One region of the Sphingopyxis sp. J-6 genome, then DNA from elsewhere that is predicted to be linked to it. Evidence: predicted binding sites of a transcription regulator. Region 1 holds the regulator's gene; each other region holds the start of a gene.
What was found. The regulator LexA, encoded in region 1, represses DNA repair genes until DNA is damaged. The targets are predictions, from matches to a motif close to GTTCCNCNCTTGTTCT.
Positions count from the first base shown of each region.

Region 2: a site for LexA is predicted at 2,999-3,014, ahead of recA (recombinase RecA). Genes of this name have one in related genera too.
Region 3: a site for LexA is predicted at 1,062-1,077, ahead of uvrA (excinuclease ABC subunit UvrA). Genes of this name have one in related genera too.
Region 4: a site for LexA is predicted at 2,424-2,439, ahead of radA (DNA repair protein RadA). Genes of this name have one in related genera too.

Region 1 is NZ_CP145810.1:1,785,296-1,789,783, reverse strand. Features, by position in the region: gene moaC (cyclic pyranopterin monophosphate synthase MoaC) at 1-185, shown strand, start outside; gene V6U71_RS08580 (molybdopterin molybdotransferase MoeA) at 182-1,372, shown strand; gene lexA (transcriptional repressor LexA) at 1,439-2,116, shown strand; gene V6U71_RS08570 (ComEC/Rec2 family competence protein) at 2,070-4,244, opposite strand; gene gltX (glutamate--tRNA ligase) at 4,313-4,488, shown strand, end outside.
Region 2 is NZ_CP145810.1:1,390,089-1,394,576, forward strand. Features, by position in the region: gene V6U71_RS06695 (M13 family metallopeptidase) at 1-162, shown strand, start outside; gene V6U71_RS06700 (response regulator) at 250-2,634, shown strand; gene V6U71_RS06705 (response regulator) at 2,624-2,977, shown strand; gene recA (recombinase RecA) at 3,091-4,170, shown strand.
Region 3 is NZ_CP145810.1:2,312,503-2,316,990, forward strand. Features, by position in the region: gene V6U71_RS11155 (M13 family metallopeptidase) at 1-843, opposite strand, end outside; gene uvrA (excinuclease ABC subunit UvrA) at 1,089-3,983, shown strand; gene V6U71_RS11165 (hypothetical protein) at 4,076-4,488, shown strand, end outside.
Region 4 is NZ_CP145810.1:411,090-415,577, forward strand. Features, by position in the region: gene V6U71_RS02180 (acetyl-CoA acetyltransferase) at 1-504, opposite strand, end outside; gene V6U71_RS02185 (enoyl-CoA hydratase-related protein) at 625-1,419, opposite strand; gene fsa (fructose-6-phosphate aldolase) at 1,595-2,245, opposite strand; gene radA (DNA repair protein RadA) at 2,455-3,816, shown strand; gene V6U71_RS02200 (CvpA family protein) at 3,827-4,387, shown strand; gene V6U71_RS02205 (iron-sulfur cluster assembly scaffold protein) at 4,384-4,488, shown strand, end outside.

The sequences.
Region 1 (4,488 bases):
CGGTGCGCGCGGTCGCGGCAACGACCGGGCCGACCGGGGTCGAGATGGAAGCGCTCACCGCCGCATCGGTCGCGCTGCTTACCCTTTATGACATGGCCAAGGCGCTCGACCGCGCGATGATCCTCAGCGACATCCGCCTGCTCGAAAAGAGTGGCGGCCGCTCGGGCGACTGGCGCGCCGGATGAGCGGCCTGCTGCCGGTCGAGGAAGCGCAGGCGCGCCTGCTCGCGCTCCGCGCTCCGCTGGCGACAGAAAATATTGCCGTTTCCGAATCGCTTGGACGCTATCTTTCACAGGATGTCGTCGCATCGCGCGACCAGCCCGCGGCGCCGCTGTCGGCGATGGACGGCTATGCGATCCGTTTTGCCGATATGCCGGGGCCGTGGACGATCACCGGCGAGGTCGCCGCTGGCGCGGCCCCGGACCGGGCGGTGGGCGCCGGCGAGGCGATGCGCATCTTCACCGGCGCGATGCTTCCGGACGGTGCCGACACCGTCGTCCTCCAGGAAGATGTCGCGGCAGCGGGCACCGCCTTGACGCTGACCGGCGACGGCCCCGGCACCCGGGGGCGCCATATTCGGGAACGCGCCGGCGATTTCGCCGCCGGCACGCGCTTGCTTGCCGCCGGAACGCATATGGGCGCCGGCGCGATCGCCGCCGGGATCATGGGCGGTGCGGGCGAGGTTCGCGTCGGATCGCGGCCGCGTGTCGCAATCCTGACCACCGGCGACGAGCTTATCGCGCCGGGCCGCGCGCTCGCGCCCGGCCAGATCCCGAACAGCAACGGCGCGATGCTCGCGGCGATGCTCGCCGCCGCTCCCGCCGACGTCGACCTGCCGCTCCATATGCGCGACGACCGCATGTCGATTGCCAATGCTATCAAGGAGTTGGCGCGACACCATGACGTCATCGTCACCGTCGGGGGTGCGTCCGTGGGCGATCATGACCATGTTCGCGGCGCCCTCGACGACGCTGGCGGCCGGCTCGATTTCTGGAAGATCGCGATGCGGCCGGGCAAGCCGCTGATCGCGGGAAGCGTCGACGACGCGCTGCTCCTCGGGCTGCCCGGCAACCCCGGCTCGGCCTTCGTCACCGCGACGCTCTTCCTGCTGCCACTGATCCGCCATCTTGCGGGCGCAGCACATCCGCTTCCCCCAATCCGCCAGGCACCGCTCGCCGCAACGCTTGCCGCCGGGGGAAGCCGCCGCGACTATCTGCGCGCCCGGATCGAAGGCAGTGCGCTCCGCGCCCTCGACAGTCAGGACAGCGGTCAGACCGCGCCGCTGGTCGAAGCCGACGCCCTGCTCATCCGCGAAATCGGCGCGCCCGCGCGCGCGGCCGGCGAGATCGCCGACTATATCGACATCGCTTGACAAGTTCCGGTCTGTTCCACTATCGTTCTCATTATGTCCGGTTCTGGTCCTGACGGAGAATGATCGATGTTGACCGCCAAGCAGCATGAACTGCTTCACTTCATCCAGCAAAAGCTCGACGCAAGCGGCATTTCGCCGTCGTTCGAGGAAATGAAGGAAGCGCTGGGTCTGAAATCCAAGTCGGGCATCCACCGGCTGATCAGCGCGCTCGAGGAACGCGGTTTCCTGCGCCGCCTTCCCAACCGGGCCCGTGCGCTCGAAGTGGTGAAGCTGCCCGAAACGGCAAAGGCTGCGCCCGCACGCGAAAATGTCGTGCCGCTGCGCAAGAGTCCGCCTGCGATGCGCCCGATCGCGGCGAACGACATCATCGAAGTTCCGCTGCACGGCAAGATCGCTGCCGGCGTGCCGATCGAGGCGTTCGAGGATCACAATAATCTCGCGGTCCCGGCGGCACTGCTCGGCGCGGGCGAACATTATGCGCTCGAAGTTTCGGGCGATTCGATGGTCGAAGCGGGAATCTTCGACGGCGACTATGCGCTGATCCAGAAGGCCAGCACCGCACGCGAGGGCGATATCGTTGTCGCGCTCGTCGACGGGCAGGATGCAACGCTCAAATATTTCCGCCGCGAAGGTCAGATGATCCGGCTCGATCCGGCGAACAGCGCCTATGAGCCGCAGCGCTACCCCGCCGAGCGGGTCATCGTGCAAGGGCGCCTGTCGGGACTGCTTCGTCGTTACCACTGACCTGCTGGGGCCGGCGCCACGGATGCGCGTCACCGGCGCGCAAGCTGGTGCTCGCGCGTGGCTCCTTGCCGAGGTATAGCGCCAGCCCGCCGGTTTCGGTCAGGCTGTCGCGGTCGATCGTCAGCCAGCGTGCGACGCATTCGTGCGGCAGCCAGCGGTCGCTGATCACGACGTCGGCAGCGGCGCAGGCCGCTGCCATATCGGCGCCGTCGATCCGGTCGCGGCCGCGCGCGGCGAGAATAATGCGCCCGGCATTGCCTGTGGCCCCATTGCCCGCTTGTTGCCGCCAGCGGCAGAAATCGCGGTTGCACGACACATGATCGAGTTCGGCGAGCGCGACGAGCGGGGTATCGACCCCCGCCGCTTCGGACAGCGAATCGCGGATGAAATCGCCCGCTCGATCGCGTAGCAGCGCATAGCCGCCGCCCGGCACCGCCACCGCGATGTGACGGCCGTCGCCGGTGACCAATATATCGGGCCGCGGCTGCGCGAGCAGCGAGGCGATCCCGATGGCGAGCGGCACGGCGCCGGCCAACCGCCATGACGTCCGCCACAGCAGCAGCCATAATCCCCCGAAAACCGCGAGCGCGAATCCACCGGGCGGGAAGGACGGCAAGGTCGCGACCGCTCCCGGCGCGCCGGCGACGCCGTGCGCCAGCAGCAGGAGCAAGGCGAGCGCCTTTTTCGCCACCCACCAGAAGGGCGCGCCGAGCCCGACGCTGCCGAACAACAGCGCGAGCGCTTCGGCGGGCATGATAACGAAAGTCGTGAGCGGGATCGCGACGACATTGGCGAGCGCGCCGTAAAGCCCCGCCTTGTGAAAATGGAACAAGGCGATAGGCGCCAGTGCGATTTCGACGACAAAACCGGTAATCAGCAGCCCGGCGACGCCGCGGCCGGCGCGGACGATCCAGCGCTCGTCGCGCCGTTCGAGGAAGCGGCGCATCCGCGGGCTTTCGTGCAGCGCGATGATCGCGGTGACCGCCGCAAAGCTGAGCTGGAAGCTTGGCCCCGCGAGCGCCTCGGGCCGCCAGACGAGCACGATCAGCGCCCCCGCCGCGACCAAGCGCAGCGTCAGCGCCTCGCGCCCGAGCAGGAACGCCGCAAGTACGAGCAGCGCCGCGACACACGAGCGGATCGTCGGCACCTCGGCGCCGCTGAGCCATGTATAGCCGACCCCCGCAAGCGCCGCGCCGCCCGCCGCCGCCGCGAGCACGACGCCGCGCAGCGCCAGCCGCGGACTCAGCGCGAGCAGCCGGATCAGCAGGAACATCGTGAAGCCGACGACCGCGGTCACATGGAGCCCGCTGATCGACAGCAGATGCGCGAGGCCGCTACGCCGCATTGCTTCCGAATCCGCCTCGCTGATCGCGCCCTGATCCCCCGTGACCAGTGCCGCAGCGATGCCGCCCGCCGATCCTTCGACCTGCTGCTGGATGTGCCCACTTAGCCGCATGCGCAGCGGCGGGGTGCTCTCGGCCGCCCCCGGCGCGCGTGCGACGTCGCCGAGCACCGTCCCGACCGCGCCGATCCCGTCGAACCAGGCGCGCCGCGCGAAATCATAACCGCCCGGCAGGTTGGCGGGCGGCGGCGGCATCAGCCGCGCCCGCACCGCAACCAGTTCGCCGCCGGACAATCCCGCCGCTTGCTCGCTGCCAAGCGTCAGCCGCAGGCGCGGCGGCAGGTCGGCACGCTGCTGCGGGTGGACAAGGATGCGCACTTGCTCGCGGGCAGGAAGCGGCTCGACGCGCTCGACCCGTGCCGAAAACTCGGTGGTCACCGGCCGCGCCAGTACCGGCGCCGCGACCCAGCTTGCGCGCGCCCAGACGAGCAGCAGGCCCAGCGCCATGACGGTACAGCCGATCACGACTATCCGGCCCAGGCGCCGCTGCCAGCCGATCAGCAACCCCGCGAGCAGCCCGCCGCCGAGCGACAGCAACAATCCGATCCAGTGGGCTGCCGCGGGAAGCGCGAACCACGCCGCGATCCCCGCCCCGAACGCGACGGGCAGCCACAATCCGATGCGCTCGCGCTCGGCTTCCAGCCGCGCCTCGATATTCGCTAGCAGCCGCGCCCGGCCACCCGCCCATCGGCCATCAAACGGCGTTTGAAGCTGCCTTGTCGCCATGCTAGGGGCTCCCCCGACCCCGTCCCCGCACCTGTCCGGGGGCGGCAGAGTGAGTGAAAGAGGCCGTAGTGGCAACCGAAAACCAGACCGATCCGAACGAAGCCACCGGCGCCGCCGTCGTGACGCGCTTTGCGCCCTCGCCGACCGGCTATCTCCATATCGGCGGCGCGCGCACCGCGCTCTTCAACTGGCTGTTTGCGCGCCATCATGGCGGCAAATTCCTGCTCCGTATCGAGGATACCGA
Region 2 (4,488 bases), 400 kb from region 1:
CGCGACCAGAATCTGTCGCAGCGGATCACCACCGATCCGCATTCGCCGTCGATTCAGCGGTCTTGGGTCTCGCGCAACCTTGACCCTTGGTATAAGGCCTATAACGTCAAGGAAGGCCAGAAGCTCTATCTGGCGCCGAAAGATCGCGTCCGCATCTGGTAACGCCAACAGGAAAGACTGTCATTGACCGCGCAAAGCCTGCCTGCCGCTGAGGAAGATTTCAGCAGGGAGGAGGGCCCGGGCGGTCCGTTGCTGGTCTCGCCGACCCTGTCGCGCATCGACTATGCGGTGCTTGGCGGGCTGGCGCTGCTCTCGGTCGCGCTGCTGTTCTGGGTCACCGGCAATGCGCCGCTCGCCGCCGGCTTCCTCGCCGGGCTGGCGATCGCGGTCGGCGGAGTGGTGCTGGCGCGGCGATTGTTCCCGGTCGCTGCGGCGGGCGAGGCCGCGCTTCCCGACTGGACGATGCTGCGCGCCGCGGTCAATCACGACGATGTCGCGATTGCGGTGACCGACCGCGCCGGCCGGCTGGTCTGCGCCAACGACCTGTTCGCGACCTGGTTCGGCGGCTTCATTACGCCGCCGGGATTGCCGGTCGACGGGCGCGGTCCCGAACTGCTCAAGAACGCCGGACGCGCGGCGTGGCGCGACGGCGAAGGCCGGGTCGACGATCTGGCGGTGGGGCCGCTGCAATTGCGCGCGCAGGTGACACGGACCGGGCAGGCCGAGGATTATCTCGTGTGGCGCTTCGCGGCGCTCGAACGGCTAGACCTCGTGTCCGAAATCGTCCGCCACCTCGACGGACCGGCGGGGCGGACGCTGGGGCAGGCGGGTGTCATGGCGGCGCTCGTCAGCGCCGAGGGGCGGCTGCGCGTCGCGAATCAGGCCTTCCTGCTGCGCGCATTGGGCGAAGGCGATGTTAGCCATTATGCCGGCCGCGATGTCGCGCCGATGCTGCGCCTCGACGATGGTGGCTCGCTCTATTTCGCGCGCGAAGGCGACCGCGCGACACCCGTGCGCATGCTCCAGATTCCGCTCGCGCCCGCCGACAGCCACACGCCGATGCTCCTCGCGATGCTCGACGAGGAAATGGGGCCGACCGATCGCGGGACGGCGCAGGGCTATGTCGAAACCTTGCTGTCGCTGCTGCCCTTCGGGCTCGCGATGGTCGATCGCGACGGACGCTTTCTCTATATGAACCGCGCCTTCCTGCGCGCGGCAGGGCTCGCCGAAGGGAAGATGCTGCGGTATCCCGGCGACCTGGTGGTGGGCGAGGATAAGGGACCGCTCGCCGACATGATCCGCCGTCACAGCAGCGGGCAGCAGGTTGGCGGCGACCTGTCGATCCGGCTGGCGGGGCAGAGTGACGAGCCGGTGTCGATGCGCGTTGTCGGCGTGCGCGGATTGGGCGAGGCGGCAGTGCTGCTGAGTCTGAAGGATTCGAGCGAGGAATCGCGGCTCAAGCGGCAGGTGGCACAAGCGTCGAAGATGCAGGCGGTGGGCCAGCTCGCCGGCGGCGTCGCGCACGATTTCAACAATATCCTCACTGCGGTGCTCGGTGCGTGCGACCTGATGCTGATGCGCCATACGCCCGGCGACAGCGATTATGACGATATCCAGCAAATCCGCAGCAACGCCAACCGTGCCGCTAGCCTGACGCGGCAGCTTCTGGCCTTTTCGCGTCAGCAGACATTGCGACCGCAAATTCTCCAGCTTCCCGACGTCATCTCCGAAGTCTCGCACCTGCTGAAGCGGCTGATCGGCGACACGGTGAAGCTGTCGGTCCATCATGGCCGGGGGCTCGGCGCGGTGCGCGCCGACCCCGGTCAGCTTGAGCAGGTGATCATCAACCTCGCCGTCAATGCGCGCGACGCGATGCCGGGCGGCGGCACGTTGACGATCGAAACCTATCCGGTCTCGGCAGCCGAAGCGCGGCAGATGGGCAGCGAGATCATGCCGCCCGCCGACTATAGCGCCTTGAAGGTCAGCGATACCGGCACCGGCATCGCCGCCGACGTGCTGCCGAAAATTTTCGAACCCTTTTTCACGACCAAGGATGTCGGCAAGGGAACCGGGCTCGGCCTGTCGACCGTCTATGGCATCATCAAGCAGTCGGCGGGTTTCATCTTCGCCGACAGCAAGCCGGGGCAGGGAACCAGCTTCACCATCTACCTCCCCGTCCACCGTGCCGAAGGCGACGCACCGGTCGTCGCCGCGCCGCCGCCCAAGCCGAAGAAAAGCCAGTGGGGAACCGGCACCATCCTGCTCGTCGAGGACGAGGATATGGTGCGTGCGGTTGCCGAGCGCGCGCTGGTCCGGGCGGGCTACACCGTCGTCACCGCGTCGCAGGGTGAGGAGGGGCTCGAACGCTTCGGTCAGATGGACAAGGTCGACCTGATCATCAGCGACGTCGTGATGCCAACGATGGACGGCCCCGCGATGGTTCGCGCCATGCGCGCGAAGCGTCCGGCGCTGCCGGTGCTCTTCATGTCGGGCTATGCCGAGGAACAATTGCGCCAGTCGATCGATATTGACGACGTGGCTTTCCTTCCCAAACCTTTTTCCGTCGCGCAGCTGACCGAAGCCGTGTCGGCGGCGCTCGACGAAGCGGCGCACCGGGTGTCCGATGCCGGATAATCGCCGCATATTGCTCGTCGAGGACGATGTGCTGATCGGGATGATGCTCGTCGACATGTTCGACGCGCTCGGTTTTCCCCAGCCCGAGCAGGCGACAAGCAATCAGGAGGCCCTGGCGATCATCGGCGCCGGGCCGATCGACGGCGCGCTCGTCGATATCAACCTTGGCGACGAAAAGGGCTGGCCGGTCGCAGATGCGCTTGCCGAACGCGGGATTCCCTTTGCCTTCACCACCGGCGGCGGCGACGTCATTCCGTCCGCGCACGCGCACCGGACACTGGTGACCAAGCCGTTCCGGATCAGCCAGATCGAGGCCATCCTCGATGAATTTTTCGCGGCTTAACTCGCCAGTCATTTTTCTTTTGTTCCACTCTTGTTCTATCAGAACAAATGACGTACACAGCTTCAACGTTGCGATGGTCGGGCCGTCGCTCTAGAGCTGGAAAGGGACGGCAAATGGCCGGACAATTGTCACTCGTGGAATCGGGGAAATCAGTGAACGGAACGGACAGGCAGAAGGCGCTCGACGCCGCGCTGGCGCAAATCGATCGCGCCTTCGGCAAGGGCTCGGTGATGAAGCTGGGCTCGAAAGAAGCGATGCAGGTCGAAGCGATTTCGACCGGTTCGCTCGGGCTCGACATCGCGCTCGGTGTCGGCGGCCTGCCGCGCGGTCGCGTCATCGAAATTTACGGCCCCGAAAGCTCGGGCAAGACGACGCTGGCGCTGCACACGCTCGCCGAAGCGCAAAAGACCGGTGGCACCGTCGCCTTCGTCGACGCCGAACATGCGCTCGACCCCGTCTATGCCCGCAAGCTCGGCGTCAACATCGACGAACTCATCGTTTCGCAGCCCGACACGGGTGAGCAGGCGCTCGAGATCGTCGACACGCTGGTGCGTTCGAACGCCATCGACGTGCTCGTCGTCGACTCGGTCGCGGCGCTCGTGCCGCGCGCCGAAATCGAGGGCGAGATGGGCGACAGCCACGTCGGCCTGCAGGCGCGCCTGATGTCGCAGTCGCTGCGCAAGCTCACCGGTTCGATCAGCCGCTCGCGCTGCATGGTGATCTTCATCAACCAGCTCCGCATGAAGATCGGCGTGATGTACGGCAATCCCGAAACGACGACCGGCGGCAATGCGCTGAAATTCTATGCCTCGGTCCGTCTCGACATCCGCCGCACCGGCCAGATCAAGAATGGCGACGAGATCGTCGGCAACACGACGCGCGTCAAGGTCGTCAAGAACAAGGTCGCGCCGCCGTTCAAGCAGGTCGAATTCGACATCATGTACGGGCAGGGCATTTCGAAGATCGGCGAGATTCTCGACATCGGGGTCAAGGCCGGACTGGTTGAGAAATCGGGCGCCTGGTTCAGCTATGACTCGATTCGTATCGGACAGGGCCGCGAGAATGCGAAGACCTTCCTGACCGAAAATCCCGAACTGCGCGAACGGCTCGAAGCCGCCATCCGCGGCCGCACCGACGCGGTGGCCGAAGAGATGATGGCCGGTCCCGACGATGAGGGCGACGACGATAATTGATGCGATTGCCATCCGGCCGGTTCGCCTTGCTCGAACCGGCCGGCCGACGGCGGCGGGCCACCAGCCCCTCAGACCTGCACTCCCCTCTCCCATGCAGGTCGGCCCGCCAGCCGTTGATGCTCTTTGCACCGCGTCGGTTTTGGGGCGGTGAGCAGCCACTTTATATCCAACCCTATATCCAACCCTCGTCATTCCCGCGAAAGCGGGAACTCAGAGCGTGCGTCGGCATACCCTACACTGGGTTCCCGCTTTCGCGGGAATGACGAAGTAGGGAACTTCCCCAGCCGGCGGTAAGGCGCCGAAGACATCACTCGCAGC
Region 3 (4,488 bases), 530 kb from region 1:
CCAGTCGAGGCCGGGGGCATAGGCGGCGAGCTCGGCCGACGACATCGGATTGTTGATCTTGCCGACGTCGCGGCGGTCGGCGATCGCCCAGCTTACCTTGGCGATCTCGGTCTCGAACGCGAGGATCGCATCGGCGGCCTTTTCGGGGTCGGCGTTGCCGATCATCTTCATCGACCGCGCGATATAGGCGCGATAGGCATCGCGCTGCGGCTTGAAGGCGTCGGTCAGATAATATTCGCGGTCGGGCAGCCCCAGCCCGCCCTGCCCCAGCCACAACACGTTCGTCGTCGGATCGTCGGTGTCGGCATAGGGCCCGCCGCCGACGATCGTCGCCCCGAACGTGCCCTGCGTCGTCCCCATGAAGCGCGCCATCGCGCTCTTGTCCTTGATCGCGGCGACCGCGGCGATGTCCGCCATCAACGGCTTCGAGCCGAGCGCGTCGACACGCTTCTCGTCCATGAAGCTCTGATACAGGCCGCCGACCTGGCTCGTCGCCGGCGCCTCGGTCACCAGCTTGCGGAGCTGGCGCTGGGTCAGGTTATAGACGTCGTAATCGACCCCCGCCGACGCCTGATCGGCAGGAATTTCGGTGCGCGCGAACCAGGTGCCATTAGCATATTTGTCGAAATCGTCGCCGGGCTTCACCGTCTCGTCGCGCGCCGACAGATCGACGCCCCATTTGCCGAAGGTCAGCGCCGTCAGCGATGCGTCGCCCGCGGTGCCCGCTTCATCGGCGCCCGCCGTCAGCGTGACCGCCCGTTCCATATCCTTTGCCGATGCCGGCAACGATGCCAGCGCCGCGGCGATCGCCAGCGACGCCGCGCCCGTAAAAACTGCTTTCATGTCCCCAACTCCTGAAATGCGTCCGCGCCGCACCGAAAGGGGCGGCGAGCATGACCGGAGTTGTCCGCCCGCGACGTCAAGCGGTCAAGCGGACGGGGTGCCATTGGTCGAAGCCCTTGGGGAGTTGGTGGAAACTTGTTCTGCGGCGCCCGCATTGCAGCGGCTGCACCCAGCGCCTATCTTGTCGTCAAAGTCCGCAAGCCCCCTCTTGCACCTCAAGAACAAATCTGGAACACACCTCTCCCATGAGTCTCACCCATATTTCGGTGCGCGGCGCGCGCGAGCATAATCTGAAGGGCGTTGACGTCGACCTGCCGCGCGACGCGCTGATCGTCATCACCGGCCTGTCGGGCTCGGGCAAGTCGAGCCTCGCCTTCGACACCATCTATGCCGAAGGCCAGCGACGCTATGTCGAGAGTCTCTCCGCATACGCCCGCCAGTTCCTCGAGATGATGCAGAAGCCCGATGTCGAGCATATCGACGGGCTGTCGCCGGCGATCAGCATCGAGCAGAAGACAACGTCGAGAAATCCCCGCTCCACCGTCGCGACGGTGACCGAAATCTACGACTATATGCGACTGTTGTGGGCGCGCGTCGGCATTCCCTATTCGCCCGCGACGGGTGAGCCGATCAGCGCGCAGACGGTCAGCCAGATGGTCGACCGTGTGATGGAATTGCCCGAAGGAACACGCGCCTACCTCCTCGCCCCGGTCGTGCGCGGCCGCAAGGGCGAGTATAGGAAGGAACTCGCCCAGTGGCAGAAGGACGGCTTCACCCGCGTCCGCATCGACGGCGAATTTTACGAGATCGGCGACGCACCGGCGCTCGACAAGAAATATAAGCATGACATCGAAGTGGTCGTCGACCGCATCGCGGTCCGCGAAGGCCTCGGCAGCCGGCTCGCCGACAGCTTCGAGACCGCGCTCAAGCTCGCCGAAGGGCTCGCTTATGTCGACCTCGCCGACGGCCCGGTACCGGGGCGCGAGGAGGAAGACACCGGTGGCGCGATGAAGGGCGCCGGCATCCCCGCCAACCGCCTGATCTTCTCGGAGAAATTCGCCTGCCCGGTTAGCGGCTTCACGATCGCCGAGATCGAACCGCGGCTGTTCAGCTTCAACGCACCGCAGGGCGCCTGCCCCGCATGCGACGGCCTCGGCGAGCGGCAGGAGTTCGACCCCGACCTCGTCGTCCCCAACCATGCGCTGAGCCTGAAAAAAGGCGCGGTCGTGCCGTGGGCGAAATCGAACCCGCCTTCGCCTTATTATATGCAGGTGCTCGAAAGCTTGGGCAAAGCCTATGGTTTCGACCTGACGACGCCGTGGCAGGATTTGCCCGGCGAGGTGCAGCTCATCATCCTCTACGGCACCGGCGGCAAGCCGGTCGAGCTGACGTTCAAGGATGGCAAACGCACTTACACGACGCACAAGGCGTTCGAGGGCGTCATCGGCAATCTCAACCGCCGCATGTTGCAGACCGAAAGCGCGTGGATGCGCGAGGAGCTGAGCAAATATCAGGCGGCGCAGCCGTGCGAGACCTGCCACGGCGCGCGCCTGCGCCCCGAACCGCTCGCGGTGAAGATCGCGGGCGAGGACATCAGCATGTCGGCGCAGCGCTCGGTCGCCGACGCGCTCGGCTGGTTCAGCACGCTCGAGGCGAAGCTGAACGACACGCAAAAGCAGATCGCCAAGGCGATATTGAAAGAGATCAACGAGCGGCTCGGCTTCCTCAACAATGTCGGGCTCGACTATCTGAACCTCAACCGTACCTCGGGCACGCTGTCCGGCGGCGAAAGCCAGCGCATCCGCCTCGCCAGCCAGATCGGCAGCGGGCTCAGCGGCGTGCTCTACGTCCTCGACGAGCCCAGCATCGGCCTTCACCAGCGCGACAACGACCGGCTGCTCGCGACGCTGAAGCGCCTCCGCGACCTCGGCAACACGGTGATCGTCGTCGAGCATGACGAGGATGCGATCCGCCACGCCGATTATGTCGTCGACATGGGGCCCGGCGCGGGCGTCCACGGCGGCGAGATCGTCGCCGAAGGCCCGCTCGCCGAGGTGCTCAAGAATAAGAAGAGCCTCACCGCCGCCTATCTCACCGGCGCGAAGAAGATCGAGGTGCCGACGCGCCGCCGCCCCGGCAACGGCTTCGACCTCGTGCTCAAGGGCGCGCGCGCCAACAACCTCCAGAATGTTACCGCGAAGATCCCGCTCGGCACCTTCACTTGCGTCACCGGCCTGTCGGGGTCGGGCAAGTCGAGCCTGATCATCGACACCCTCTATGCCAGCGCGGCGCGAACGCTCAACGGCGCGCGGATGATCGCCGGGCCGCACGACAGCCTGAAGGGGCTGGAGCATTGCGACAAGGTGATCGACATCGACCAGTCACCGATCGGCCGCACCCCGCGCTCGAACCCCGCCACTTATACGGGCGCCTTCACCGTGATCCGCGACTGGTTCGCCGGGCTGCCCGAGGCGCAGGCGCGCGGTTACAAGCCGGGGCGGTTCAGCTTCAACGTCAAGGGCGGGCGCTGCGAGACCTGCACCGGCGACGGGCTGATCAAGATCGAGATGCACTTCCTGCCCGACGTCTATGTGACGTGCGAGACGTGCCACGGCAAACGCTACAACCGCGAAACGCTCGAGGTGAAGTTCAAGGGGATGAGCATCGCCGACGTACTCGACATGACGGTCGAGGATGCGGCGGACTTCTTCAAGGCGGTGCCCGCGATCCGCGACAAGATGGCGATGCTGGTGCGCGTCGGGCTCGGCTATATCAAGGTCGGGCAACAGGCGACGACGCTGTCGGGGGGCGAGGCGCAGCGCGTCAAGCTCGCCAAGGAACTGTCGCGGCGCTCGACCGGGCAGACGCTCTACATCCTCGACGAGCCGACCACCGGGCTGCATTTCGAGGATGTGAGGAAGCTCTTGGAAGTGCTGCAGGCGCTCGTCGACCAGGGCAACAGCGTCGTGGTGATCGAGCATAATCTCGACGTCATCAAGACCGCCGATTATATCCTCGACCTCGGCCCCGAAGGCGGGGTCAAGGGCGGAGAGATCGTCGCGGCGGGGACGCCCGAGCAGGTGGTGAAGGAAAAGCGCAGCTTTACGGGCCAGTATCTGGCGCCGTTGCTGGGGAAGTAGTCGATAGAGCCCAAGTAAAGTCCCCAATTGACAAGGGTTTTTTGCCTTATCAATAGGGACGAACCGCGCTTTTGCGGTTTGGGGGAATATCTATGTTTTTCAGGGTCGCAACCGCTTTTGCGGGTTCCTTTGTCGTGCTCGCCGCTCCGGTCCATGCGCAGGATAGCGCGGCGCCGACCGCCGTCGCCGAAGCTGCCGTCACGACGGCGGACGACAGCGCACCGGTCGCCGCCGTCCCGGCAGCCGTAGCGCCGGTCGTCGCGATCGCCGCCACGGCACCCGCACTGGTGCTGCCGACCGCCACCGAAATCATCCTGACACCCGATGCGGAGGCGAACAGCAAGAAGCTGCGCGAGGGGCACAGCGTTCCGATGCACACCATGTTCGACGTGATGCATGGTGGCGCGATCGTGATCCCGAAGGGAACGCGCGGCATGGGCACGGTGACCTGGCGCACCGGCAAAGGCGCCTTCGGCAAATCGGCGAAGATGGAAATCACCTTCAA
Region 4 (4,488 bases), 1.4 Mb from region 1:
GAGCGGATAGACGTCGACCGGCGCCGACAGCCCGTGTTTCTGGGCATAATTGGGCTCGCGCCGCGTCGCGACCTGACGCACCGCATTATAGCTTTTGTCCTCGCCCTTTGCCGCTTTGGCGGCGCGGCCGGCGGCGGTGCGCAGCGCCTCGGCCCCGACGATCGCGGCGAGTTTCACTTCGCCGGCGCCGATCCGGTTCGCGGCCTCGTTGAGCAGCCGCACCGGCGTGTCGCCGTGCGGCGCGGCGGACTGGTAATTGATCGCGGGGTTGGAGCCGATCGCGGCGGCGAGCGGTTCGCAGAGCTTGCCGAGATGGTGGAAGCTGATCTGGTCGACGATCGCGAGGCTGTCGATTTCGGCAAGCGGCACGCCGGCATCGGCGGCGGCGACTTCGAGCGCCGCGACCATCAATCCGAGCGAATCGAGTCCCTGGTCGGGATCGTCGGGGCGGTCGTTGACCTGCCCGACGCCGATGATGACGGGAATGCGCTCGGGATCGGTCATTCAAAAATCTCCGTTCGTGTCGAGCGAAGTCGAGATACCCGGAAGGCAAGCGCCAAGCCGAGGGGCATCTCGACTTCGCTCGATGCGAACGGAAATTGGAGGGTGTCGGCGGTCATCATGTCAGCGCGCCTTCCACTCGGGCTTGCGCTTCTGGGCGAAGGCAAGCGGGCCTTCGCGGGCGTCCTCGCTGCGCATCAGGGCCGCGCGCTCGCGGGTGTTATGTTCCCAATAGGGTGCATCGGCAGCGATGCGGCCGTCCTGGATGCCGAGCGCGACGCGCTTCGATACCTGCACCGACAGCGGCGCATTGGCCGCAATCTTTTCCGCGAGCGCGATTGCGGTCGGCATGAGGTCGGCGAGCGGCACGACATGGTTGACCAGCCCGAACTCGGCGGCGCGCGCGGCAGGGATCGGGTCGCCGGTGAGCATATATTCCATCGCCAGCTTGCGCGGCAGTTGCTGCGCGAGGCGGAAGGCGCCGCCCGCGGCGGCGAACAGCCCGACCTTGACCTCGGGCAGGCCGAATTGCGCATGGTCGGCGGCGACGATGATGTCGCTCATCAGTGCGATCTCGCAGCCGCCGCCGAAGGCGAAGCCGTTGACCGCGGCGATGATCGGCTTCGAGATCGGGTGCGCGACCATGCCCGCGAACCCCCACTCCTGCTGCGCCTTGTCGGCGGGCTGGAGGCTCTCGCCGCGCGACAGCGCGACAAGGTCGGCACCCGCGCAGAAGCTTTTGTCGCCGGCGCCGGTGATCACGACGGCGCGAATTTCGGCGTCGTTTTCTGCCTCTTCGAGCGCGGTGCCGATGCCGACATGGACTGCGGCGTTGACCGCATTGCGCGCCTCGGGCCGGTTGATCGTCACGATCAGCACATGGCCGCGGCGTGTCGTGAGGATGGTGGTGTCGGTCATCGCGAATCTCTCCCATTCGGGCGAGTATCGCGGTTGGTTGACGTTTACGTCAACTGCTAACCACAGCTTTTCCAACCATCGTCATTCCGGCGAAGGCCGGAATCTCGCCGTCACAGTTTAACGCACCGGCGAGACCCCGGCCTTCGCCGGGGTGACGAAATGATGGTTGGGGCACTCAGATCGACTGGCCGGTCTTCGCCCAGTCGGCGAGGAAGCCCTCGATGCCCTTTTCGGTCAGGATATGCTTGAACAGCCCCTTGATCACCGACGGCGGCGCGGTCATCACGTCGGCGCCGATCTTGGCGGCTTCGAGCACATGGATGCCGTGGCGCACGCTCGCGACGAGGATTTCGGTGTCATAGGCATAATTGTCGTAGATCAGCCGGATATCGGCAATGAGCTGCATGCCGTCGAAGCCATTGTCGTCGTGGCGGCCCACAAAGGGCGAGACGAAGGTCGCGCCGGCCTTCGCCGCGAGAAGCGCCTGCGCCGCCGAGAAGCAGAGCGTCACATTGACCATCGTGCCGTCGCTGGTCAGCGCCTTGCAGGTCTTCAAACCGTCGATCGTCAGCGGCACCTTGATGCAGACATTTTCGGCGATCTTGCGGAGGATTTCGGCCTCCTTCATCATCGTTTCATGGTCGAGCGCGACGACTTCGGCCGACACCGGGCCAGTGGTCAGCGCGCAGATTTCCTTCGTCACTTCCTTGAAATCGCGGCCCGACTTGGCGATCAGCGACGGGTTGGTGGTCACCCCGTCGAGCAGGCCCGTCGCGGCGAGTTCCTTGATGTCGGCGATTTCGGCGGTGTCGGCGAAGAATTTCATGGCGCGGGCGATCCTTTTGGGAAGGTGATTCGGGTCTGGTGATCCCCTAAAGCCCTTTGTCCGTCATTGCGAGCGGAGCGAAGCAATCTCCAGCCATCGGTCTCGCATAAGGCCGATGGCTGGAGATTGCTTCGTCACCTGCGGCTCCTCGCAATGACGGGAACGGGAAATGGCTAGCGTTCCATTTTTGTTCCCGCTAAGCGATCGTCATGGCCAAAGCGAAGCGTCAATATGTCTGCCAGAATTGCGGATCGGTTTCCTACCGGTGGCAGGGGCAGTGCGCCGATTGCAACGAGTGGAACACGCTGGTCGAGGAGGCCGGCGAGACGGCCTTTTCGGCGAAGCATGACCTGAGCCGCGGCGGGCGGACGCTCGCGCTCGAAACGCTCGATGCCCAGAGTGTCATGCCCGAACGGATGCTGTGCGGGATCGCCGAGTTCGACCGGGCGCTGGGTGGCGGGTTCGTCGCGGGGTCGGCGACGCTGATCGGCGGCGACCCGGGTATCGGTAAGTCGACACTGCTCCTGCAGGCGGCGGGGCGGCTCGCGAAGGCGGGCAAGTCGGTGGTCTATATCAGCGGCGAGGAAGCGGCGGCACAGGTGCGGCTGCGCGCGCAGCGGCTGGGGCTCGGCGATGCGCCGGTCGCGCTGGCGAGCGCGACCTCGGTGCGCGACATCCTCGCGACGCTCGACAGCCGCACCGCCGATTTCGTCGTGATCGACTCGATCCAGACGATGCACAGCGACCTGATCGACAGCGCACCGGGGACGGTGAGTCAGGTCCGGGCGAGCGCGCAGGAACTGATCCGCTATGCCAAGGACGGCGGCGCGGCGATCGTGCTCGTCGGTCATGTTACCAAGGACGGGACGATTGCCGGCCCGCGCGTCCTCGAACATATGGTCGACACGGTGCTGGCGTTCGAGGGCGAGCGCAGCCACCAGTATCGCATTCTGCGCGCGATCAAGAACCGCTTCGGCGGTACCGACGAGATCGGGGTGTTCGCGATGGGCGAGGAGGGACTGGGCGAGGTCAGCAACCCGTCCAGCCTGTTCCTGACCGACCGCAGCCGCGACGTGCCGGGGTCGGTGGTCTTTCCGGCGCTCGAAGGGACGCGTCCGGTGCTCGTCGAGGTGCAGGCGCTGACGGTACGGCTGGCGAGCGGCGCGACGCCGCGGCGCGCCGTGGTGGGTTGGGACAGCGGGCGGCTGGCGATGGTGCTCGCGGTGCTGGAGGCGCGCTGCGGCCTGCAGATGGGCGCCGCCGAAGTCTATCTCAACATCGCGGGCGGTTACCGGTTGACCGATCCCGCTGCCGACCTTGCGGTTGCGGCCGCCCTCATTTCGGCGTTCAGCGAGCAGCCGGTGCCTGCCGATGCGATCGTGTTCGGCGAATTGTCGCTGTCGGGCGAGGTGCGGCAGGTCGCGCACGACGGGCTGCGGCTGCGCGAGGCCGCGAAGCTCGGCTTTTCGCGCGGCTGGGGGCCGAAAGGCATGAAAGGCGTGGGTGGAATCTCGGTCACCGGTTTCGGCCGCCTCGGCGAACTCGTTGACCTGATGCTCGGGCGCGACTAGCGACCGGCGCATGGGAAGTCTGACGGCTCTGGATATCCTCGTGCTGACGCTGGTCGGCGGCGGCGCGGTGCTCGGTTTCATGCGCGGGCTGGTACAGGAGGTGACGACGCTCCTGGCCTGGGTGCTGGCGATTCTGGCGGTGCGCTTCTTCCACCCGCTGGCCACCGATTTGCTGTCGGGCTGGATCGAGGCGCCCGGCGGCGCGGCGATGCTCGCTTTCGTGGTGCTGTTCGGCGGTGTCTTCGCACTCGCCAAATGGGGATCGCGCGCGATGGGGCAGCGCAGCCGCGCTTCGCTCGTCGGCGGCTTCGACCGCGGGCTTGGCGCGGGTTTCGGGGCGGTGAAGGGGCTGCTCGTTGCGACGCTGCTCTTCATGGTGGTGACCCTGCTTTACGACATCGGCTACGGCAATGCACAGCGGCCCGCGTGGATGGCCGAAAGCCGCACCTATCCGGCGCTCAACGCGACGAGCGCCGCGATGAGCAAGGTGATCGCCGAACGCCGCGCCGCGGCGCGCGAGGACAGCGCGGCGGCGGCAAAACAGGACGCGGCCGAAGCGGCAAAGCGATGAGCGCGCCGCTTTACAATCGCGACATATTGGCGCTGGCGGTCGCGACCGCCGAATATCTGCCCAATCCCGCGGCGCGCCACCATGCCAGCGCCCGCGCGCCG